Regions from separate parts of the Ruthenibacterium intestinale genome, predicted to be linked through region 2. Evidence: riboswitches for the same ligand, from Rfam matches in the RefSeq annotation. Region 2 holds a riboswitch; the other holds the start of a gene.

Region 1 (12,180 bases), on a different contig from region 2:
TTGGTGGTGGCATTGGCCACATCGTTGCTTTTTTCCAGCACCGCGAACCGGCCCCGGTACCGGGCAAGGCGGTAAGCCGCCGCCGCGCCCGTGATGCCGCAGCCGATGATGATGCAGTCGTACATACGGTTCCCTCCATCCTGTTTGGTTTAAAGAAGCTCCAGCAGCGGGATCACCTGATCCAGCGAAGGCACCACCCGGGCGCACAGAGCCCGCAGCGCCGGGTCCGGCTGGGTCAGGTCCGGCACCATCACCGGAATGCAGCCGGCCGCATGGGCCGCGGCGATGCCGTTGGGGCTGTCCTCCAGCACCATGCACGTTCCGGGGTCCAGCCCCAGCAGGCCCGCGGCCTTTAAAAACACGTCCGGATTGGGTTTTGGCCGCTCCACTTCCCCGCCGCAAACCGACGCGGCAAAATAGTCTTTCACACCCGCCCGGGTCAGATAGCCCCAGGCGGTGGGCCGGGTGGTGGACGTGGCCAGCGCCGCGGGGATGCCCCGGGCTTTCAATTCTTTCAGCAGCGGCAGCAGACCGGGCTTCACCGGCATGCCGTGCTGTTCGATCCAGCTGTCCGCATAGGCCAGCCGCACCTGCCGGGTCCGGTCGTAATCAAACCCGGGGCCGAACTCCCGCTGCAGCTTTGCCCGGGCCTCGTCGCCCATGCTGCCGCGCAGCGCCAGCAGAAATTCGTCCCGCGGCGCAAATCCCAGCTGGCGCCCGGCAAAGCGCCAGGCCTCCAGGCTCAGGCGCTCGGTGTCGAACATCAAGCCGTCCATATCGAACAAAACACCCTTGACCATGTGCGTCCTCCTCAGCGCTGCAGGCGCAGAATCTCGTCCCAGACGTCCGGGTCCACCGGAACGCCCAGCCGCCGGTTTTCCTCCCGAACGGCTCTCTCCCGCTGGCCGGGCACCCGGGGCGGACTGGCCGGGTCCTGAGGGGCGGCGCCGCACACAAAGTGCACCACCTGCTCCACCACCCGGTCCGTGTCGCCGCCCAGCGCTGCGGGGTCCATGGCCAGAAAGATCTGGCACAGGTCCGTCTCCTCGGGGCCTGCCCGGCCGATCTCCCCGGTGGTGCGCCCGCCCGAGAGCATGGCCGCCATCAAGTCCAGCATAACGGCCAGCCCGCTGCCCTTCCAGTATCCCATGGGCAGCAGCCGGCGGGTCTGTTCCACGGCGCCGGGGTCTGTGGTCAGCCGGCCCTGTGCATCCCAGCCGCCCGGCACAGGCAGCTGTTCGCCCCGGCGGCGGGCCTGCTCCAGCCGGCCGTAGGCAAACTGGCTCATGGCGCAGTCAAAAACCACATGTTCTGCGCCGCTGTGGGGCACTGCGATCACCAGCGGATTGTTGCCCGCCGAAGCTTCCACACTTCCCCAGGCGGGCATGTTGGGCATGGTGTTGGTCCAGCAAATGCCGATGCAGCCCCGGTCGGCCGCCTGCCAGCCGTACGTGCCGCCCCGCATCCAGTGGTTGGTGTTTTCCAGGGCCACCAGCCCCATGCCCTGCTCTTTGGCCAGGGCGCAGGCGCGCTCCATGGCCAGGTGCGCGTTGACGGTGCCCAGGCCCCGCCGGCCGTCCCACCGCTCCATGCAGCCGGTGCGCACCGTGCACACCGGGCGCACCTTCGGGTCCACAACGCCCCGGTCCACGGCGCCGATCAGCCGCGAAAAACGGTTCACGCCGTGGCTGTACACCCCGTCCACGCTGGACTGGGTGAAGATGCGGGCGGTCAGGGCGGCGTTTTCCGCCTCCGTGCCATGCTGCAGCAGGATCTGTTCCATCACGGTCTCCATGGTCTTTGCCGGAATGCGCATGATCGTCTCTCCTCTCTGTTCAGGTGCTCTGGCCCAGGGCCAGCTGCGGCTGGACCACCACGCTGGCCGGGTCCGCCCGGCCGCCGATCAGGCTCTCCAGCAGCTGCACGCTCATCAGGCCCACCATCTCGGGCTTGTTGTCCACGCTGGTCAATTCCGGCTCGCAGATGTGCGCGTACTCGGAATTGTTGTACCCGGTGACAGCCGCGTCTTCGGGCACCCGGACCCCGGCCCGCAGAAGGCCTTTCAAAACGCCCACAGCGGTCAGATCTTCCCCGCAGACCAGCGCCGTGGCCTTCTTCAGCTTCAAAAAGGCCTGGGCCGCCTCAATGCCGCCGGCCAGGGTGGGCTGGGTGTCCAGCATGCGCGGCGTCAGGCCGTGGCGGCTCATGGCCGCCAGATAGCCGTCGTATTTGCGGCGGGCGCTTTCGGTGTCCATGTCCCGCACGTACACAATGTCCTGGTGGCCCTTCTGCACCAGATGATCCACGGCCAGGCCCACGCCCAGGTGGTCGTCCACCAGCACCGAATAGGAGTTGGGCAGCTTCAGCCGGCCGTTGGCCACCACCGTGGGGGTGCGCACCAGCAGCTTTTTCAGGCGGCTTTCGGTGTTCAGGGCGCTGTGGGCCGATCCCACCAGGATCACCCCGTCCACCTGTTTTTCAATCACTGCTTCCAGATAGTGCATGCCGGCCTCTTTTGCCTCGCCGGTGTTGCACATGAGCACGTTGTAGCCCCGCCGGCTGCACTCGTGCTCAATGGCGTAGGCGGTGCGGGCGTAATGGGGCACCCGAACGTCCACCGTGAGCACCGCCACGGTCTTCATGCTTTTGGCCACCAGCCCCCGGGCAATGGCGCTGGGCACGTAGCTGTGCAGCGCCAGCACCGCCTCCACCTTCTGGCGGGTGGCGGGGCTGACGTTGTCCTTTCCGTTGAGTACCCGGGACACCGTGGTGATGGAGACCCCGGCCTCCCGTGCAATGTCGTAAATATTCATAGAAAACCCCCGCCCAAACAATATGAAACATTCATGAAAGAACTTTCATCCCCACTATATCGAAAAGCCTTTTTCCTGTCAACGGAATCGGTTTTGTTCCCACGTTTTGAACAAAAAAACCGATGTGTCCCTGTCTTTTTCACCAGCGTGCGCGTACAATGAAAGAAACGATGAAACGGGGGGATCGCCTTATGACGACCGAGCACGACGGCATGCGCGCCTGGGCCATGACGCTGGCCCATCGGGCCGTAAAGGATATAAAGCGGGACGGGTTCCGCCAGCTGCGAAGTTATGTGGACATGGGGGCGCTTTTAGCGCGCAGCCCGGGCCAGAAACTGTTCTTTTCCACGGCGCAGCGCCTGCTGGAAAAAGCGGACAGCGCCTACTGTCCGCTGGTGCAGCAGCTTCTGGAGGAAGTCGGTGAAAACCAGCTTTGCACACTGGCCGTCAACCTGGGGCTGGAAGCGCTGGCCGCGGGCGTGGTGGAACTGCGCCGCCAAAACGCGCCTGTCTGGCTGGAGTGCGTCCGGCTGGACGGCCCTTCGCAGGCCGCCGAATACCACCAGGCCGTGCTGCGGGCCCGGAAAACCGGCACCCGGCTGTTCTGTGCCGACTGCGCCGGGGCCGCAGCCGCGCAGGCGCTGCTGCGGCACGTCTCCTTTGACTGCCGGGAAAGCCTGTTCTTTCTGCGCATTTTTCCCGATGCTCTCACGCCCGAACTGGTCCGGGCGCTGCGCGCTGCGGAAAATGCCGTGCCCCTGCTGACGGTGCCCGAGGGCGCCGGGCCGGACAGCTGCGCCCGTGCCGCCCAGTGGCTGCGCAGCGAAAAATTGTTTTACGGAATGTTTTACCGCCTGCCCGACGGGGCAAAACTGGACACAGAGGCCGTGCGCGGCCTGGCCCAATGGACCCGGCTGTGCATTCTGTGGGCCGGCGGAGAGCGCGCCGGGGAAAAAGCCCTTCAAAAAGCAGTGAGCGCCCAGCGCAAAGCGCCGGACGCCCCCGTATTTCTGATGGATTGGCAGTCGGACAGCCGCGCCCTGGAAAAGTACATTTCCGCAGGGGCGTCGGTTCACTGGTCCGACTCCGGCGAAACGCTGCGCAGATAAGTGTTCAGCATCTCGCCGGATAAAATGCGGGTCAGGCAGTCCTCGTAGCGGGCCGCATCCTCCCGCATGCCCCGGGCGCACCAGCGCTCCAGCAGGCCCACGATGGTGGCCGCGAAAAACTCGCCTGCAAAAGCCGCGTCCTGCGGTTCCAGAGCGCAGGGGTTGCCGTCCAGCAAATGCTGCTGCACCACGCCGCTGAAGGTGTCGAACAGATATTCCCGCAGGGAGTTCTGCCCGTTGTAAGACATGGCGTTGCAGTAAAAGGCGCGGTTCTCCCGGAAGTACCGGCACAGGCCGCGCAGAATTTCCTGCCAGTTGTCCCGGTTGGGCGCCTGGGCCAGATAGGCGGCGCTCTCGGTGCGGAAGATCCAGGTCACCAGGTCGTATTTGTCCTGAAAGTGATAATAAAAGCTGTTGCGGCTCATCCCGCTTTGCAGCGCGATGTCCCCTACTGAAATTTCCTCCAGCGGCTTTTTCATCATCAATTGTTTCATGCTGTCGGCAAACAGCTGCTTGGTCTGCTGGGATGACGGCACGGTTCCACCTCATTTCAGTAATTTCTCAACAGTATATCTGTTTTTTCAACATTTTGCAACGAGGAGGCCCCCATGCGGATTCTGATCATCGGCTCTTCGGCGGCAGGGCTGGGCGCGGCCGAGGCTCTTTGCGCCCGGCTTCGCGCCCGGGGAGATACCGGCCGGATCTTGCCCCAGACGCAGCCGCGCGCCCTGGCGCGGGAGATCGCCGCCGGCCGGTGGGACGCGGTGACTGCGGTCCATCCCCGGGCGGTGCGCATGCTGCGGGCTCTGCGCCGCACCGGGCAGCTGGCCGTTCCCACGCTGGGGCTTGCAGCCGATTACCAGTGGTCGCCGGGCTGGGCCGGGTGCGATGCCTACGCCCTTGCACACCCGTCTCTGATCCAGGACGCGCTGCGGTCGGGCATTCCCGCCCGGGCGCTGCACGCCACCGGCGTTCCGGTGTACGGCGGGCCGGGGCTCGACCGCATCGACGCCCGCCGCGCGCTGGGCGTTCCCCGGGGCGGATGGCTGGTGCTGGCGCCCAATGCCCGGGGCGAGCAGATCGACGCGCTGCTGGACCTGCCGGACTTTCACCCCTGGGTCGCCGCAGTGTGTTCCGATGAAGAGCTTTCGGCGCGGCTGGCCCGCCGCTACGCCCGGCAGCCGCGGGTCCTGGTGCGCGGCGCACAGCAGCCTCTGGAACTGTGGCTGGACAGCTGCAATGTGCTGGTGGGCAGCGCGCATCCTCTGCTTCTGGCCCGGGCGGCCGCACGGCGCACCCCTCTGGTGCTGACCGGCGACGCACCCGGCGCCGCCCTGTTCGCGGAATGCGGAATGGCTCTGTCTGCCCGCACCCCCGGCGCAGCAGCCCGGGCCGCCCGCCTTTTGTGCCAGAACACCGGCCGCGCCCGTGCCATGCGCCAGGCACAAAGCACCTGGGCGGACCCCTGTGCCGCCGAGACGGTGTGCCGGCTGCTGGCCAGCCTTTGATTCTGTTTTTCAAACGCCCCTTTGCTTTGTTCGCAAAGTCTGTTATACTGTTGGCAGACGGATTGCGATCAGGAAGGGGCGTTTGTTCATTGTTTGTTTCGGTTTTTGGAGCCAGCCGCGTGCTGTGGAAAAGAGGAATTGGGAGCGCGGTGGTGACCGCGGTTCTGTGCGGGCTGGTGCTGCTGTGGAAGTTCGGCCTCTCCCCGTTTGTGCTGTGCGCACTGGTGCCCGGGGCGGTGGTCCTGGTGGCGTCCCGCGTGCATGCCATGATGACAGCGCAGGAGATCTACCTGCGGCTGCTGGCGGTTTTTTACAACGAGCTGGAAGCGCGCCGCTTTATCAAACAGTACGAGCCGGTGTGCCAGCAGAAATTGTCGGACCGGTGCCGCCGCACTTTGCAGGCGCACCTGGCCAACGCCTACGCCTATGCGGGCGACTCGGAAAAAGCCCTCTCTCTGATCTCTTCTCTGCCCATCCCCGAGAAAAAGGGACGGGTGGACACCCAGCTTCTGATTGCGGGCAACACCTGCATTTATAAAATGATGGCGGGCGATGTGGAAGGCGCCCGCGCCGCCCAGGCACAGATGGCCGAACTGCTGGACGTGGCCAAACGGGAGCACCACAAAATCAGCCCCAACTATGACCGCACCTATCAGACCAACCAGATCCAGCTGGACCTGGCGGACGGAAAACCCGTGGACGTGACGCTTGTGCGGGAAGAGCTGAGCTCGCGTTCCAACACGCTTCACAAAGCGGTCTGCCGCCTGCTGCTGGCCCGCATCTACGCGGCGGCCGGCAAACGGGCCGAGGCCCGGGGCGTGCTGAAGGAAGTGACCGGCCTGAAAGGCGACGTGGTCATTCTGGCGCAGGCCCGCGCGCTGCAGAAAGAACTGCAGGCCGAAAACTGATCGGACCGCTTTGGCCGGACTTGTCCGGCCAAGGCGTTTTTTGTCCCGCGAAAGGAGGTCGTGCGATGAAATGGCCGCGGGAAGTGCTGACGCTTCTGAACGAACTGGAACAGGCCGGGTTTGAAGCCTGGGCCGTGGGCGGCTGCGTGCGCGACCGCCTTCTGGGCCGCACGCCCGCCGACTGGGACCTGTGCACCAACGCCCGCCCCGAGGACCTGCGCCGGATTTTTGCCGGCCGGCCTCTGGTGCTGACCGGCGTAAAGCACGGCACCGTGGGCGTGGCCGCCGGCGGCGGTGTGTACGAGATCACCACCTACCGGACTGAGAAGGATTACCGGGACCGGCGCCATCCCAGCCAGGTGCACTTTGTGGACCGGTTGGAAGAAGACCTGGCCCGGCGCGACTTTACGGTGAACGCCATGGCCTGCCATCCCCGCCGGGGCCTGCGGGACCCCTTCGGCGGCCGCGCCGATCTGCGCGGCCAGCAGATCCGCTGTGTGGGCGACGCCAAAACCCGCTTTTCCGAAGATGCGCTGCGCATTCTGCGGGGGCTGCGCCTTGCCGCCCAGCTGGACTTTTCCATTGAGGACGAAACCCTGGCCGCCATGACCGCCTGCCGTTCGCTTCTGACCCGGATCTCCGCCGAGCGGCTGTACGGGGAGCTGACAAGACTTTTGTGCGGTCCCGCCGCCGGGCGGGTGCTGGCCGGCTGCGGGGACATTCTGGTCCCGGTCATTCCGGAGCTGGCCCCCTGCATCGGGCTGGAACAGCACAGCATCCACCACGACCGGGACGTCTACGGGCACATGGCGGCCGCCGTGGCCTTTGCCCCCGCAGACCCCAACGTGCGCTGGGCCGCCTTCCTTCACGATGTGGGAAAACCGGGCTGCCTGTCGCTGGACGCGGAAGGCGCCGGTCATTTTTACGGGCACAACGAGCGGGGCGCACAGCTGGTGCAGAAGATTCTGACCCGGCTTCACGCCCCGAAAAGCCGCATTGCCCGGGTGTCGCAGCTGGTGCGCATGCACGATATGGCCCTGCCTGCCACCCCGCAGGGCGTGCGGCGCTGGCTGCGGCGCCTGGACGAAACGGGACTGATGCAGCTGGCCGCCCTGCGCCGGGCGGACCTGACCGCCCACGCCTGCACCCCCTGGGTCAAACAGCGCCTGGCCCAGCTGGACGCGTTTGTGGAAACCGCCCGCGCACAGCTGGCGGCGGGCGCGTGCTACCGGCTGGACATGCTGGCGGTGAACGGCCGGGACGTGATCGAAGCGGGCGCTGTTCCCGGCCCGGAGGTGGGCCGTGTGCTGAACGCGCTGCTGGACAGCGTGATCGACGGCGAAGTGCCCAACGAACGGGACGCTTTGCTGCAGCGCGCCGCCTATCTGGCACACCTGCTTTGAGTGATTGACTTTCCGCCCCGCTGTGCTATACTGGGTGGCGCATCGGTGAAAAAATACAAGGAGGGAATGTGCCATGACGGCCAGCGCCACCCAGAACCGCATCACCAGCGGTGTCATCTGGAAACAGCTTCTGATCTTCTTTTTCCCCATTTTGCTGGGAACCTTTTTTCAACAGCTTTACAACACCTTTGACGCGGTCATTGTGGGCCAGTGCGTGGGCAAAGCCGCGCTGGCCGCGGTGGGCGGCGCCACGGGCAACCTGGTGAACATTGTGGTCAACCTGTTTGTGGGCGTGGCTGCGGGCACCACGGTGGTCATTGCCCAAAGCGTGGGCGCCTCGGACGCGCAGACCGTGCAGAAAACAGTGCACGCCTCGGCCGCGCTGGCTTTGTGGGGCGGCCTTGCCTTCACCGCCGTGGGCGTGCTGGTGGCGCGCCCCGCCCTGACCGCCATGGGAACCCCCGAGGACGTGATGGACTACGCGGTGACGTATCTGAGCGTGTATTTCTTCGGCTCCATCCCCTCCTTTTTCTACAATGTGGGCGCGGGCATTCTGCGGGCCGTGGGCGACACCAAACGCCCGCTTTATTTCCTGCTGGCCGCCTGCCTGACCAACATCGTGCTGGACGTGGTCTTTGTGGCCTTCCTGGGCCTGGGCGTGCTGGGCGCGGCGCTGGCCACCGTGCTCAGCCAGTGGGTCAGCGCCGGGCTGATCTTTCTGGTGCTGACCCGCACCAGCCGCATTTATCACATGGACCCGACCCGCATCCGCTTTTGCGCATCGGCCCTGAAAGCGGTGCTGGCGGTGGGCATTCCCGCGGCGCTGCAGTCCAACATGTACTCCATCTCCAACGTGATCGTGCAAAGCTGCATCAACTCCTTCGGCACGGATACGGTGGCCGCCTGGACCTCCTTTTCCAAGGTAGACGGCTTTTTCTGGATGATCAGCGGCGCTTACGGCATCGCCATCACCACCTTCGCGGGGCAGAACTTCGGCGCGGGCCGGTACGACCGGGTGCGCAAAAGCGTGCGGGTGTGCATGGCCATGTGCGCAGGCACCGCGCTGGCCATGAGCGCGCTGGTGGTGACCTTCTCCGGCTCTCTTCTGCGCCTGTTCACTCAGGACCAGGCGGTGCTGGCCATCGGCTCGGAGCTGGTGCTGCACATGTCCACTTTCTATGTGACCTATGTGTGCATCGAAATTTTGTCCGGCGCCATCCGCGGATGCGGCCAGTCGCTGGTGCCCATGGTGATGACGGGCTGCGGCGTGTGCCTGCTGCGGGTGATCTGGATCTTCTTCGTGGTGCCCCTGCACCGGGACATCTTCACGGTGACCGCCAGTTACCCCATCAGCTGGACGCTGACCAGCATCTGTTTTCTGGTCTATTACAAGCGGGGAAAATTCCTTCCCCAAGAGCCGAAAACAGCCTGAAGCTGTCTTTTGGGGCAAAAACTTCAAAAAGCATTTGCTTTTTCGCAAAACAATGCTATAATGCGGTTGTCTGTGTTGTCACAGACAGGAAAATTCCAGATTTGGTACGATAGAGGCGCGGTTCTCATGAGTAACGCGGCAGAACGGTCCGGGTGACCGCCGCGGGAAAGGGAGCGCCGCCGAAAGGTTCAGACAGGCCCGACGGTCTGTTCCTTGGTTCGCAGCAAAAGATGCGGCGGACTGCCACAAAGGGAATTGTGGAGCGCTATCACCGCTTATTCTGCACATGCTGCACCATACGCCGTGAACCGTGTCCGCCCTTGTGGCCGCACGGGCACGGCTTTTGTTTTGTACGGACGCAGGTCCGCATAAAAAGAAAGCGGACCGCATGGCCCGCGTTATTTTGGAAAGGGGTTTCTCTCACTATGCTCCGCAAAAAACAACTTCTCACAGCGGCGGTGGCTGTTCTGGCCTTCGCCTTCCTGTTCGCCGTGCCGGCCTTTGCCGAGGATGCGGCGGCGCAGGACGTTCCCGGCCTGTACGCGACCTTCTGGTCCCTGCTGCCTCCGGTGGTGGCCATCGGCCTGGCCCTCATCACCAAAGAGGTGTATTCCTCTCTGTTCATCGGCATTGTGGTGGGCGCGGTGCTGTACTCCGGGTTCTCCTTTGAAGGCACCATGAACCACGTGCTCTCCGGCGGCATCATCGCTGTTCTGTCTGACAGCTACAACGTGGGCATTCTGGTGTTCCTGGTCATCCTGGGCGCCATGGTGGCCCTGATGAACAAGGCAGGCGGCTCGGCGGCCTTCGGCCAGTGGGCTTCCAAACACATCAAGACCCGGGCCGGCGCGCAGCTGGCCACCGTGGCCCTGGGCGTGCTGATCTTTATCGACGACTATTTCAACTGCCTGACGGTGGGCAGCGTGATGCGCCCCGTCACCGACCGGCACAACATCTCCCGGGCAAAGCTGGCCTATATCATCGACTCCACGGCCGCCCCGGTGTGCATCATCGCCCCCATTTCTTCCTGGGCCGCGGCGGTCACCGGCTTTGTGGAAGGCGAGGACGGCCTGTCCATTTTCATCCGCGCCATCCCCTACAACTTTTACGCGCTGCTGACCATCACCATGCTGATCGTCATCTCCCTGGCCAACATCGATTACGGTCCCATGGCCAAATTTGAGCGCAACGCCCTCGACGGCGATCTGTTCAGCGGCAAAAACCCGTACGCCGGCTCTTCGGACGACGTGTCCAACGCGCCCGGCACCGTGATGGATCTTCTGATCCCCATTCTCTCTCTGATCGTGTGCTGCGTCCTGGGCATGATTTACAGCGGCGGCTTCTTCAGCGGCGTGGACTTTGTCACCGCCTTCTCCGGTTCCGACGCATCCGTGGGTCTGGCGCTGGGCAGCTTCTTCGGCCTGGTGATCACCGTCATCCTGTATCTGGTGCGGCGCATCCTCACCTTCAAACAGTGCATGGACTGCATTCCCGAAGGCTTCAAGGCCATGGTCCCGGCCATCCTGATCCTGACCTTTGCCTGGGCTTTGAAAGCCATGACCGACAGCCTGGGCGCGGACGTGTTCGTGGCCGAGCTGGTCAAGAGCTCCGCGGAGGGCCTGATGAGCCTGCTGCCTGCCATCATCTTTGTGGTGGGCTGCCTGCTGGCCTTTGCCACCGGCACATCCTGGGGCACCTTCGGCATCCTGATTCCCATTGTGGTGCATGTGTTTGAAAATTCCGACCCGGAACTGATGATCATCTCCATCTCCGCCTGCATGGCCGGCGCCGTGTGCGGCGACCACTGCTCGCCCATTTCCGACACCACCATCATGGCTTCGGCGGGCGCCCAGTGCGACCACGTGAACCACGTGTCCACGCAGCTGCCCTATGCCGTCAGCGTGGCGGTCATCAGCTTTGTCACATACCTGGTGGCGGGCTTCGTCCGCTCCGCCTGGATCGCCCTGCCGGTGGGCCTGGTGCTGCTGCTGGGCTTTTTGGCAGCGGCCAAAGTTCTCACCCGGGAAAAGACATCCGTCTGACCCCGCGCATCCCAAAAGCAAAAAGCCGGTCAAACCCTGCGGTTTGACCGGCTTCTTTTTTTATTCTTCGCTGAACAGGCCCGTGGAGAGATAGCGCTCGCCGGTGTCCGGCAACAGCGCCACAATGGTTTTGCCCCGGTTCTCCGGCCGGCGGGCCAGCTCCATGGCCGCCCACAGCGCCGCGCCCGAGGAGATGCCTGCCAGCACCCCTTCCGTGCGGCCCAGCAGACGGCTGGCCGCAAAGGCGTCCTCACTGCGCACCGGCATCACTTCGTCGTACACGCCGGTGTTCAGCACCGCAGGCACAAACCCCGCGCCGATGCCTTGAATCTTGTGCGGGCCGGGGTCTTTGCCCCCCAGCACCTGCGAATCGGCCGGCTCCACAGCCACCACCTTCACCCCGGGGTTCTGCTGTTTCAGATAGCCGCCCACGCCGGTGATGGTGCCGCCCGTGCCCACACCGGCCACAAACAGGTCCACCTGACCGTCGGTGTCCTGCCAGATCTCCGGGCCGGTGGTCTGCCAGTGCGCCGTGGGGTTGGCCTCGTTGGTGAACTGACCCGGCATAAACGCCCCCGGAATCTGCTGCGCCAGCTCCTGCGCTTTGGCAATGGCGCCCTTCATGCCTTTGGCGCCCTCGGTCAGCACCAGCTCGGCGCCGTAGGCCTGCATCAGGCGGCGGCGCTCCAGCGACATGGTCTCGGGCATGACCAGAATCACCCGCAGGCCGCGGGCCGCGCCCATGGCCGCCAGACCGATGCCCGTGTTGCCGGACGTGGGCTCGATGATCACCGAATCCGGCTTCAAAAGGCCGCGTGCCTCGGCGTCGTCCAGCATGGCTTTGGCGATGCGGTCCTTCACCGAACCGCCGGGGTTGAACAGCTCCAGCTTTACCAGCAGCCGGGCGTTCAGCTGTTCGCTGTGTGCCAGGCGCTTCAGTTCCAACAGGGGCGTGCGGCCCACCA
Region 2 (12,180 bases):
GGGTCTGGTGGGCACCATCCTTTTGCTGATGGGCAAAGGCTTTGTGATCGGAAGCATCTTCTTCAACGGTGTTGTTGCCGCTTTGATCCTCACCCTGGGTGGCATGCTGCTGAGCTGCCTTGGCACGGCCGCCGCCGCCACCGTTACCGTTCTACTCAAAAAAGAAAACCTGCACGGAATGGGCTGGGGCATCGCCGCTTTCTGGATGTTCGCGCTGAGCCATATGGTTTTGACACTTTTGAGTTTCGTCAAGCAGGAAAATGTCTGGCGCCCCATTGCGCACACCAGCGTAAAAACAATGGACGATATCGCAAAAAGTCATTGATTCAAAAAGAGAGCCGACAAAGTCGGCTCTCTTTTTTTAAAACAGCCGGAGCAACCCGCTCCGGCTGTTTTTTCAGCCACGGCTGAACCGCGCCAGAAATTCTTTTGTTTTTTCATTGCGCGGGTTTTCAAAAATGTCTTTCGGAGTACCCTCTTCGCAGATCACACCGTCCGCCATATACACCACATGGCTGGAAACATCCCGGGCAAATGCCATTTCATGGGTAACCACAATCATCGTCAGCCCTTCCCGTGCCAGCTGCCGCATGACATTCAGCACTTCTCCCACCATCTGCGGATCCAGTGCGCTGGTCGGTTCGTCAAACAGAAGTACCTCCGGCTGCATGGCCAGTGCACGCGCAATGGCCACACGCTGTTTCTGTCCGCCGGAAAGCTGGTGCGGCTTGGCATGGATGTACTGCTCCATGCCCACTTTTTCCAAAAAGGACACCGCCGTCTGCCGCGCCTCTTCCCTGGACTTTTTTAACACCTTTACCGTTCCAGCCATGCAGTTTTCCAAAACCGTCATATTGCTGAAAAGGTTAAAGCTCTGAAAGACCATTCCCACTTTGGAACGGTATTCACACGGATTGCTGCCGCGGGCCGTAATGGGGCGGCCATGAAACAAAATTTCACCGCTTGAGGGCCGTTCCAAAAGGTTGATGCAACGCAGCAAAGTGGATTTTCCGGAACCGGATGCGCCGATCACACAGGTGACATCCCCTTCGTTGACATTGAAATCCACGTCTTTCAGCACCTGATGCGTACCGAAATTTTTCGACACGTGCTTCACTTCAATGATCGGTTGACTCATTTGGAATGTCCTCCTTTACGGGAACGGCGACCGCCCGATCGCTTGCCTGCCAGCACGTCGCTGACTTCGGCCTGTTGTTCCTGAATGCGATAATCGCTGTTGGGTTCTTTCGGGTTCTTTTTATACCGGTGCATGCCTTCGCCCGGTACCAGCGGATCGGCCACAGCCAGATCAAAGTTCTCCGGGCCATCCATCATTTTCTCCAGCGCACGAAGCAGAACCGAAGCCGTCAGCGTCATGGTAAGATATCCGAGCATCTCAATGACGGCCGACGGAAAGTACAGATACGTTGCTCCCGTCACACCGCGATGAACCGCGAAAAACTCTGTGAAGGAAATAATGAACATGACCGAGGTATCTTTGATGTTGATAATGAAGTTATTGCCGATCTGCGGCATGATGTTGCGCAGAGCCTGCGGCAGGATCACGCTGGTCATCGTCTGGAAATGGTTCATACCGATGGCTTTGGCGCCTTCGGTCTGGCCGGGGTTCACCGAGATGATTCCGCCGCGGACAGACTCTGCCATGTAAGCGCCGGTATTGATCGAAACGACCAAAATGGACGCTGCCCATACACTGTTGAACTGCATGGCTCCATCGGTCAGATACGGAAGGCCGTAATAGCAAAACACCGCTTGCAAAATCATTGGCGTACCGCGGAAAACTTCCACATAAATGCGAACCACTGCGCGAATCAGCTTCAAGAAGAAGCGTTTGAGCAGAGGGTCTTCCTGCTCACAGGGAATCGTATTCAAAATACCGCAGCAAAGTCCGATCAGGCAGCCGATGGCCGTTGCCACCAATGCCAGAAGCAGCGTATCGAGCATTCCTCTGAGATAGGAGCCGCCGTAAGTGCTCCACAGCTTTACAATATCATTGCCCAGCTGAACCATTCTTTCCATACTTGTTCCTTCCCCTCAGGATCAGCCTTCGGAAATGGGCTGAACCGAAATGGCCTGTGCCATCAGATCATTGAAGTCATCTGCCGTCATGCCAGCCAGCACACCGTCAATGGCTTTCTTCAGTTCTGTGTTTCCTTTGCGCATGGAGATACCGATGTTGATATCGCCCTCATCCACGACAAAGTTGTCGTCGCTGTCGTTAAAGTCCAGCAGGACCATGTCGGGATAAGCCTGCAGCGCACCCTGAGCGGTGGGCATATCGGTGCAAACAAAGTCCACCGTGCCGGTTTCCAGCGCCATCAGCATGGCCGGAGCAGATTCCGCAGCGGTTTTGATTTCCGCGCCTTCAATCTGCGGCAGGCAGGTATCGTACCAAATGGTTGCAATCTGCGCCGTTCCGGTGGCACCAGCCAGGTCCGCCAATCCCTGAGCCTGCGCATAAGGACTATCCGCTTTGGTCAGGCAAACAATCGTCGCATAGAAGTACGGGCCTGCGAAATCAACCTGCTCGCTGCGCTCCGGTGTCATGGACTGACCGGCAATGACCGCATCCACTGTGCTGGACTGAACAGCCGGAACCAGAGAATCCCAGTCAGAGCGGACGATCTCCAATTCCACGCCCAATTCTTCCGCAATCTTTTTTGCCATAATAACATCGTAGCCGTTCGCATAATCACTGGCGCCTTTGATGGGAACCGCACCGTTGGAATCATCCGGCTGCGTCCAGTTATACGGCGCATAAGCACACTCCATTGCAACGGTCAGCACACCATCCTCGAGGCCGCTCGTACCCGCGGCAGAAGCGGAAGTGCTCTGCTCCGGCTGGGAAGCAGCCGCGGAACTGGACGAAGAAGAACTGCCGCACGCAGTCAGGCCGACGGTCATAGCAGCCGCCAGCAAACCGGCCACAATGGTTCTCATATTACGATTCATAAAAATCCCTCTCCTCTTTGATCATTTGAAATACACTTTTTCTCTTTATCCCAGCGCCGGATAAACAAAAAACCATGTGGCATCCGTGAAAAGATACCACATGGTCGAAAAAAAGCAATACAAATACCCTTATTCTAACCAATGGAAGCGCTTCACAGATGTGACAGTCCGTTGCATCTTATTACAACGGTCCAACGAGAAAGCCCGGCAAAAAGCCAACTCATTTCGGCGGCTGATGCCTTTCCCGCAACGGTTTTTGCCAACCGTTGGCTGCGGTACTCTTCATCCTCCGCGCCTCAACCATTTGATTTTTTTGTATCATAGCATGCACCCGGATTGTTGTCAACCAAAAACAGAATCTTTATACATTCAGCCGAAAAAACAACATCCGTCCGGAAAAAGATTTGTTACAATCCACATACATATTTGTATATTTTTCCAAAATCAAAGCCAAAAGGAAAGTTGACCATCCTCGCATGTATGCTCCAGCAAAGGCGGCACTTTCTGCAAGAAACGCAATGCAAAATCTGTATCCATCAACCAGGGACGAACCTGTTCCTGCGTCAAAACAAGCGGCATGCGGTCATGGATGTCCCGTACCGAGGCATTGGGCGCCGTTGTCAAAACAGCAAAGTGACGTATCTGCCCCTCTTCGGTGTAAAGACCGGCAAGGTAGACTGCCGGCTGCTGCGCAAGGCGAAACAAGTAGCGATGCTTCTGTCCATCCCATTCATAAAATCCGGTTGTGGGCACCACACAGCGGTGGTGTAAAATGCTCGCTTGGAAAAGCGGGCGCTCGCAAACCGTTTCTGCGCGTGCGTTGATTGCACGCTTCCCGTTTATAACCGGAATTCCCCAATTCTGCAGACAAACGCGAATTTTCGCACCTTCCGCCACCAAAACCGGCGCATCAGTCCCCGGACTTACCTCTCCTCCGCTCCAGCCGCCTGCCCGGGCCGCAATCGTCTGCAAAAGATTCGATGAACCCGGTAGAAACTGATATCTGCTGCACATAACTTCTTCTCCCCGCGCAAGGCTGTTTGGATGCGCCCAACGATTTCTTTTGCCCCAAATGCTGTATCTATTATACCACAAAAAAGCACTGCACTATGTATAAAAAATGCGCCTTGAACGTTCAAGGCGCATTTTCATCACAACAGATGAACCGCTACGATCAGCCCCGCAAAAACAATGGAAACCATGCTGGTCAGCTTGATCAGAATGTTGATGGACGGTCCGCTGGTATCTTTGAACGGGTCTCCGACTGTATCACCTACCACAGCCGCCTTGTGGCAATCGCTTCCCTTGCCGCCATGGGCACCGCTCTCAATATACTTTTTGGCATTATCCCACGCGCCGCCTGCATTCGCCATCATAACCGCCAGGACAAAACCCGTGACGGTGGTTCCCGCCAAAAGGCCCGCCACACCGGTCACTCCCAGAATCAGGCCCACAATGATGGGGGTCGCCACCGCGATCAAAGCCGGAGCCATCATCAATTTCTGTGCGCTCTTTGTGCACATATCCACGCAGGACGCATAATCCGGTTCTGCTTTCCCCTCCATCAGGCCGGTGATTTCCCGGAACTGACGGCGTACTTCCACCACAATGCTTTGAGCTGCTTTGCCCACAGCGTCCATGGTCAATGCAGCAAACAGGAACGGAAGCATACCGCCCACAAACAGACCAATCAACACCGTGGGATTTGTGATGCTCAGATCCATTTGCAGGTTGGGATCGATTTGATGCACTTTGTCGATATAACTGGCAATCAGCGCCAACGCCGTGATCGCCGCCGAGCCAATGGCAAAGCCTTTGCCGGTTGCCGCGGTGGTGTTGCCCAGGCTGTCCAGCGCGTCTGTGCGCTGACGAACTTCGGCGGGCATATGCGTCATTTCAGCAATGCCGCCCGCATTATCCGCAATCGGGCCGTAGGCATCCGTGGCCAGTGTAATTCCCAATGTGCTCAGCATGCCCACTGCAGACACGCCTACCCCATACAGTCCCATGTTGAAATCCTGCGCGCCGCCGCTGACAAAATAGCTCAGCAGTACCGAAACCCCCACAATGACCACCGGTGCTACGGTGGAAAGCATCCCCAATGACAAACCGCCGATGATCACCGTAGCGCTGCCCGTTTCGCTGGCCGCCGAAAGGCGCTGTGTGGGCTTGTAGCTGTCTGAAGTGTAGTATTCCGTCAATGCGCCAATGGCGACACCCGCCACCAGGCCGCTGAGAACCGCAAAATAGACGCCGATATTTTCCGGCAAAAGGATCCGCACCGCAAAGAAGGAAAGGACCGCAATCAAAATGGCGCTGATATATGTACCGGTCCGCAGGGCCGTCAAAAGATTTCTCTGGCTGGCTCCTTCCTTCGTCTTCACAAAGAACGTCCCGAAAATGGAACACAAAACGCCCATGGCAGCCAACAGCATGGGCACGCCAATGCCGTGCATTCCAAAACCGGCCGCTACCGCCAGCGCACTGGTGGATACAATCGAGCCGACATAAGATTCGTACAGGTCCGCACCCATGCCGGCCACATCGCCCACATTGTCGCCTACATTATCCGCGATGACAGCCGGGTTGCGGGGATCATCCTCCGGAATTCCCGCTTCCACTTTGCCGACCAGGTCCGCACCCACATCAGCCGCCTTCGTAAAAATGCCGCCGCCCACACGCGCAAACAGCGCCATGGAAGAAGCACCCATGCCGAAGGTCAGCATATTGGCTGTGATGTTGCCAATCAGCTCGGCCTCCGTTGCCACCGGCTGAATGTTGGTATACCAAAAATGCAGCAGGAAATACCAGAACGTAAGGTCCAAAAGCCCCAAGCCTACCACGGTAAAGCCCATAACGCTTCCCGCTGAAAAAGCTACCCGAAGGCCACGGTTCAGGCTCTGACTGGCCGCGTTCGCCGTGCGGCAGTTCGCCATAGTCGCCGTGCGCATGCCGATAAAACCGGAAAGGCCGCTGAAAAAGCCGCCCGTCAAAAAGGCAAACGGCGTAAAGAAACTCAACAGACCCGCAAATGCCATGCAGAGCAGAATTACGAACACCACTGCGAAGAAAATTCCCACGCCGCGGTATTGCCGTTTCAAGTAGGCACCGGCCCCACGGCTGACCGCGTCGGAAATACGTTTCATCTCCTCCGATCCGGGCGATTCTCTGCGCACACGTGTAAACATAATTCCCGCAAACGCCAGCGCAGCAATTGAGCCCAAGCCTACCAGGTACATTGTCTCCATAACAGAATTCCTCCTCTTTCGCTTTTTTCTGCGCCGATCCTCACAAAAGGGTCTAATTCTATTATAGTACAATGCGCCCGGCTCCGAAAACATTCGCAATTCACAAAATTGTGCATTTTTCTTCGGTAATTTGCAAAAATAGAAGTCATCTTGTTTTTCTTTCAAAAACAGGTTTTGATTTCTCCGCCTTCGCTGAATCATACAGTTGCGGGCAGGCCGCCGCCAAAGGCATAAGAAAAAGCCCGGGGATTCCCCGGGCTTTCGTATGGAGCAGATGATGGGAATCGAACCCACACGACCAGCTTGGAAGGCTGGAGTTCTACCACTAAACTACATCTGCAAAATGAGCCGCCAATCAGACGGCTCTATTATTATAACGTTCTGTCAGCAATCTGTCAAGTGCGCAAAACAATCTTTTCTTCTTCGGCATCCACCTTGACGCTGGCAATCAGCTGGCCGGAAATCAGTTTTTCCGCGATGCCGTCCTCCACTTCCTTGCGGATTACCCGACGCAGATCCCGCGCGCCGAACTTTCCACCCTGTGCTTTTTGGCACAGCGCATCCAGCGCCTCGTCTGTCCAGGAGAGGCCGATTCCTTTTGCTGCCAAGGGCGCACGGTATTCTTCCAGCATCAGCGCGGCAATGCGGCGCAGCTCCGTCTGGCCCAGCGGTTTGAACACAATAATCTCGTCCACACGGCTCAAGAACTCCGGACGAAGGAACTCGCCCAGCGCTTTCATGGCCTTGTTCTTGCTCATTTCCTCCGCTGTTTTGTTAAAGCCGGTTTCTCCTACCTTGTCGGAAGAACCCGCATTGGAGGTCATGGCGATGACAGTATTTTCGAAATTGACGGTGCGGCCCTGTGCATCGTTGATCTTGCCTTCGTCCAAAATTTGGAGAAGGATGTTCATGACGTCGGGATGCGCCTTTTCAATTTCATCAAACAGGACCACGCTGTACGGTTTGCGCCGCACTTTTTCGGTAAGCTGGCCGGCCTCGTCATATCCCACATAGCCCGGCGGCGAACCAATCAGACGGGACACCGTATGTTTTTCCATAAACTCCGACATATCCAGCCGGATCAACGGGTCCACTGTATCAAACAGCTGCATGGCAAGCTGCTTGACCAGCTCGGTTTTTCCAACGCCGGTGGGGCCTACGAAAATGAAGCTGGCCGGGCGGCGGCGTGCAGAAATATCCGCACGGCTGCGCTTGACCGCGCTGGCTACCAGATGGACCGCTTCTTCCTGCCCGATGATTTTCTCGTTCAGCACGTTTTCCAGGTTTACCAGTTTGGTGTATTCTGTCTCTTTCACTTTCGCGGCAGGAATTCCCGTCCACAGCTCGATGACCTTGGCCACATCTTCCATGGTCACTTCGATCTTCTCAACCGCCTCGCGCTTGGCGGGCAATTCCTGCTCCAGCTGTTGAATCTCATACTTCAAACGGGCAATGGCCTCGTAATCCGGTCCCTCCTTGCCCTGTTCGGCTTCCTGCTCCTGGTTTTTCAGTTCGGCCAGGTGCTTCTCCTCTTCCACCCACTCAGTGATTTCCGGATGGCGCAGGCTGCAGCACGCACACGATTCGTCCAAAAGGTCAATGGCCTTATCGGGCAGGAAACGGTCCGTGATGTACCGTTCCGACAGAACGACCGTCGTGCGGACAATGGCCTCCGGCACTTTGACATGATGGTGCTTTTCATAGTATTCTTTCACGCCTGCAATGACAGCAACCGCGTCGTCAATGGACGGTTCTTCCACCTTGACCGGCTGAAAACGCCGCTCCAGCGCCTGATCCTTCTCGATGTATTTGCGATACTCCGAGAACGTAGTGGCACCGATGACCTGAATTTCGCCGCGGCTGAGCGCGGGCTTCAGAATGTTGGCCGCATTCATTGCGCCCTCGGAATCTCCCGCACCTGTAATATTGTGAATTTCATCGATGAACAAAATCACATTGCCGGCTGCTTTTACTTCTCCGATCAGGCCTTTGACGCGGCTCTCGAACTGTCCGCGGAACTGCGTGCCTGCCACAAGGCTGGTCATATCCAGCAGATAAACCTCTTTGTCCTTCAAACGGGCCGGCACATTGCCCTCGGCAATGCGCAGCGCAATCCCCTCCGCAATCGCAGTCTTTCCGACACCCGCCTCACCAATCAGACAAGGGTTGTTCTTCTGCCGGCGGGACAGAATTTGAATCGTACGGTAGATCTCCCGGTCGCGGCCAATGATGCGGTCCACCTTGCCGTCGCGGGCTTTCTGGGTCAAGTTCTCGCAGTAATTATCCAGGAATTTGCGCTTTTTGCCCTTTTCCCGGGCGCGCGGATCTTTTTTCCCTTCCCCGTCATCCTGCTTTTCCCGACGATTGCTGAAAATACCGAAGGGGAACGTTCCTGCGCCCCCCGGCGTGAAGTTTTCCTCGTCTCCGTCGGATTCTTCGTCGGCAGACGGGTCCATATCCTCCGGTGAGGCCCCCATCATCTGCTGCATCATAGCGGCAGGGTCCATGTCTCCGTTTTCCATCATCCCGGCAAAACGTTCTTCCATATTTTCCAAATCCTGATCGCTGATTCCGAATTGTTTCATCAAATCATCTACAGGCTTGATTCCCAGTTCACGGGCACAGCTGAGGCAATATCCCTCCGCTTTTGCCTGCCCGGCTTCCATTTTCTGAACGAAAACGATGGCCGGACGTTTTTTACACCTTACACAAAGCATAGTCCGAATCGTTCCTTTCCGCGTCTCAGACGCTCATAAAGGGATTGTATGCCGAAAAGAACGAATAGAAATAACTGCCCGAAAGGGCCGAATCGTTCAAAACCGGCAGATTGTTGCTGGTGATTACAATGACTGCCCAAATCAGGCAAAGCAGGAGCAGCACATTGATCACACCGCCCACAAGGCCGACCAGCACACCCAGTGTGCGATTAAAGCCGCCCAAAAGGGGCACTTTATTGAGATTGGTAAGCACAGTTACCAGGAAGGCCAGCACCACACGGCACAGAATAAACGTGGCAAAAAACAGCACAACGGTAATTAAAGGCACCACCAAAGGCGCGATGATCTGTTCCACCACCTGCTGAGCCATGTTGGGAGCCTGGCTGTTCAGAACGCTTTCCGCACTTTCCATGATGCCATCCATCAAAGACTGCGGAATCAGGCCCTCCAGTCCGCCAAGGATGCTTTCCAGGTTAAACGAGCCCTGCTGAAGCGTCTGTGTGGTCTTATCCACCAGACCGGATTTGAAAAAGTTTTCAAAAACAGTGGGGGACACTTTTCCGGACACAAACCACGCCAACGCAATGGCCGCCAGATTCCCCACCAGGTCAACGATTCCGGCCACAAATCCCTTGCGGGCGTAGTGAATCACTGTGGCGACGATGACTCCGATCAGTACAATGTCCAAAATGAATGCGGGTGTAAATGTCATAGGCTTTTCTTCCTTTCTATCTATGAAGCCGAAGCCGGCTGAGAAACCGCTTCGCTCGAAACGGCACTGGCGGAAGCGTCCGTCTGCGGCGCATCCAGATCCAGAATCTGTTCCTGCGTCAGCAACAGCAGCCGGTCCGCGTCGATGACCGCCAAGGGCTTTGCGCCGGGGTCCACGCTGCCGTTGTCGCTGCCATCCAGGCCGTAGCAATATACCAGGGTATTGGTGAGCACATACACACCGGAGCGGCTGGCCGCCACACTGTTGGCACGCACCGGCACAGCTGCCTGCCCCACCGCCGCCAGATTTGTATCCAAAACGACAAACCGCGTCAGTTCCGTATGCTCGCCGTCACCGAACAACAAAACTGTATTCTTTCCGCTCACAGCCGCGCTTTGCAGCTGATTGGCGCCAAAGTCATACCGCGCTTTTTCCGTTCCGTCGGACACGTTGTAAATCGCCGCAAAACGATCATACACCACCAGCACACTCTGACGATCCAGATATTCCACTTTCAGAGGAATACCGTCACTGACCTGCACGGTCACTGCCTGGCTGTAGTCTTCCATACCAGTGTTCAGCAGATAGATCACACTGCCCAATCCACCGTTTCCCTCTTTGGGGCACGCCACCGCAAAATTGCGGTTGTCGTCTGAAAAAGCCATGGCCGTCGGCAAATCCTCCGTTTTAAATTCAAAAATGTTGTTAAACATGGGGTCGTAAACTTTCAGGCCCCCATCCAAAAATACGGCCAGCGTCCCGTTGGGGCTCATGGCGCATAAGAAAATCGACTGGTCAAATTGATTCTCATACAGCGTCTGGCTTCGATTTTCCACCCGCAGCTGTGTACCGGAACGGTCATAGATACATACGCGGGTATTGCCTGCCGTAATACACGGATTTGCAAATCCGTGCTGCAGCGTGCGAACTTTGTTTCCATTGGCCGCATAAATGACCAAGTCCTGCTCGCCCACCGCCACAAAGCCGCCGGCCAGCGGCTGACTTTCCACATAGCCCGGTATGCTCGTCTTCACCGGAAACCCGGAGCCGGGTGTGAGCGCAATCCGGATGGAATCCACCGTATCTCCCAAAAGAGCCAGCGAAGCACCGTACAATCCGGTAAAATAGACCAGAATGCCGGCCAGCAGCACCGTGCATACCACCGCGACACGAATGCGGCGCGCGCGCCGCTTTTTCTGAATGCGCTCCAGACGCACCAGTTTGCCCCGCTCCACTGCACTGACCGGATTCTCAAAATTACCGCCCGTTCCGGGCGCATCTTCAAAACGCTGAAAATCCTCTTCGCGAATCTCATCGGAAGCACGCCGCTTTGACCCGCGCGAAAACAAACTCATAAGCTCTCCGTCTTCCCTTCGTCGGGATAGTGTACTTTATACAAAAACAAACCTTTGGCAGGCGCCGTATCTCCGGCAAGGCTCCGGTTACCGCTTTGCAGGACCACGGACATCTCCTCCGGCCGCATGCGCCCTGCTCCTACCTCGACCAGCGTACCCACCAAAATCCGAACCATATTGTAAAGATACCCATCGGCACAAATGTGAAAGCGGATGTCCTCGCCTGTGCGTTCCACCCGAAAAAAGTGCACGGTGCGCACGGTATCTTCCATATCGCTTCCCGCACTCATGAACGCACGGAAATCGTGACGGCCCTCCGCCGCCCGTGCCGCCTGTGCCATCTTATCCGCATCCAGCGGCGTTGCAAGCCGCCAGGCATACGGAGCCTGAAAGGGATCTTCAATTGCACTGTTGTGCAGACAATACAGGTACTCCTTGCTGACCGAGGAATACCGGGCGTGAAAAGCCTCCGGCACTTCCCGGGCACGGCGCACACGAATGTCCGGCGGAAGAAACCGGTTGATGGCCAGCGGAAGCTTATACGGGTCAATGGGCTTTGGCTGCGTATAACTGACGCAGTAGCCAAGTGCATGAACCCCCGCATCCGTGCGGGAACATCCCTTGACCGGCGGCCGCGTTCCATACAGCTGTTCCAGCGCATCCTGCAGCACCTGGCAAACTGTCAGCGCATTTTTCTGCACCTGAAACCCGTGATAATGCGTTCCGATGTAGCTGAGAGTAATCAACACTTTCATGGGGCAGCCTACTTCCAAAGAAAATTGCTCAAGCCCATTGCCACAAACACCACAACTGCCGCAACTGTCAGCCATACGTCCTTGCCGGACATACGCAGTTCCTTCAGTCTGGTCCGTCCTTCGCCGCCGTGATAGCACCGGCACTCCATGGCCATGGCCAGCTCATCGGCACGCCGAAACGCAGAGATGAACAGCGGAATCAGCACCGGAATCAGTGCCTTGACGCGCTGCATCAGCGTGCCGGAATCCAGCTGCGCGCCGCGTGCCTTCTGCGCGTTCATAATCTTATCCGTCTCCTCAATCAGCAGCGGAATGAACCGGAGTGCAATGGTCATCATCATAGCCAGTTCATGCACCGGGAATTTCAGTTTGGACAACGGGCGCAGCAGCTGCTCGATGGCCGCCGTCAAAACAATGGGG

What was found. A riboswitch is a leader RNA that binds a small molecule or an ion and turns the genes downstream of it on or off. The one in region 2 is predicted to bind lysine.
Region 1: it holds a riboswitch for lysine, as region 2 does, so the genes downstream of both, WMO24_RS06205 (Na+/H+ antiporter NhaC family protein) here and WMO24_RS10325 (transporter substrate-binding domain-containing protein) in region 2, are expected to answer to the same signal.

What each region holds. Positions count from the first base shown of each region.
Region 1 is NZ_JBBMFA010000079.1:20,803-32,982, forward strand. It holds gene WMO24_RS06155 (NAD(P)/FAD-dependent oxidoreductase) at 1-125, opposite strand, end outside; gene WMO24_RS06160 (HAD family hydrolase) at 150-800, opposite strand; gene yiaK (3-dehydro-L-gulonate 2-dehydrogenase) at 812-1,816, opposite strand; gene WMO24_RS06170 (LacI family DNA-binding transcriptional regulator) at 1,836-2,813, opposite strand; gene WMO24_RS06175 (hypothetical protein) at 3,005-3,922, shown strand; gene WMO24_RS06180 (TetR/AcrR family transcriptional regulator C-terminal domain-containing protein) at 3,886-4,458, opposite strand; gene WMO24_RS06185 (glycosyltransferase family protein) at 4,531-5,430, shown strand; gene WMO24_RS06190 (hypothetical protein) at 5,550-6,338, shown strand; gene WMO24_RS06195 (CCA tRNA nucleotidyltransferase) at 6,404-7,741, shown strand; gene WMO24_RS06200 (MATE family efflux transporter) at 7,815-9,173, shown strand; lysine riboswitch at 9,276-9,449, shown strand; gene WMO24_RS06205 (Na+/H+ antiporter NhaC family protein) at 9,599-11,215, shown strand; gene cysK (cysteine synthase A) at 11,276-12,180, opposite strand, start outside.
Region 2 is NZ_JBBMFA010000096.1:43,878-56,057, reverse strand. It holds gene WMO24_RS10340 (glycosyltransferase family 2 protein) at 1-325, shown strand, start outside; gene WMO24_RS10335 (amino acid ABC transporter ATP-binding protein) at 398-1,138, opposite strand; gene WMO24_RS10330 (amino acid ABC transporter permease) at 1,135-2,040, opposite strand; gene WMO24_RS10325 (transporter substrate-binding domain-containing protein) at 2,062-2,973, opposite strand; lysine riboswitch at 3,111-3,281, opposite strand; gene WMO24_RS10320 (SOS response-associated peptidase) at 3,418-3,987, opposite strand; gene WMO24_RS10315 (sodium-translocating pyrophosphatase) at 4,125-6,221, opposite strand; tRNA gene WMO24_RS10310 (tRNA-Gly) at 6,488-6,561, opposite strand; gene WMO24_RS10305 (ATP-dependent Clp protease ATP-binding subunit) at 6,617-8,938, opposite strand; gene WMO24_RS10300 (CvpA family protein) at 8,964-9,650, opposite strand; gene WMO24_RS10295 (DUF5711 family protein) at 9,671-11,005, opposite strand; gene truA (tRNA pseudouridine(38-40) synthase TruA) at 11,002-11,760, opposite strand; gene WMO24_RS10285 (energy-coupling factor transporter transmembrane component T family protein) at 11,769-12,180, opposite strand, start outside.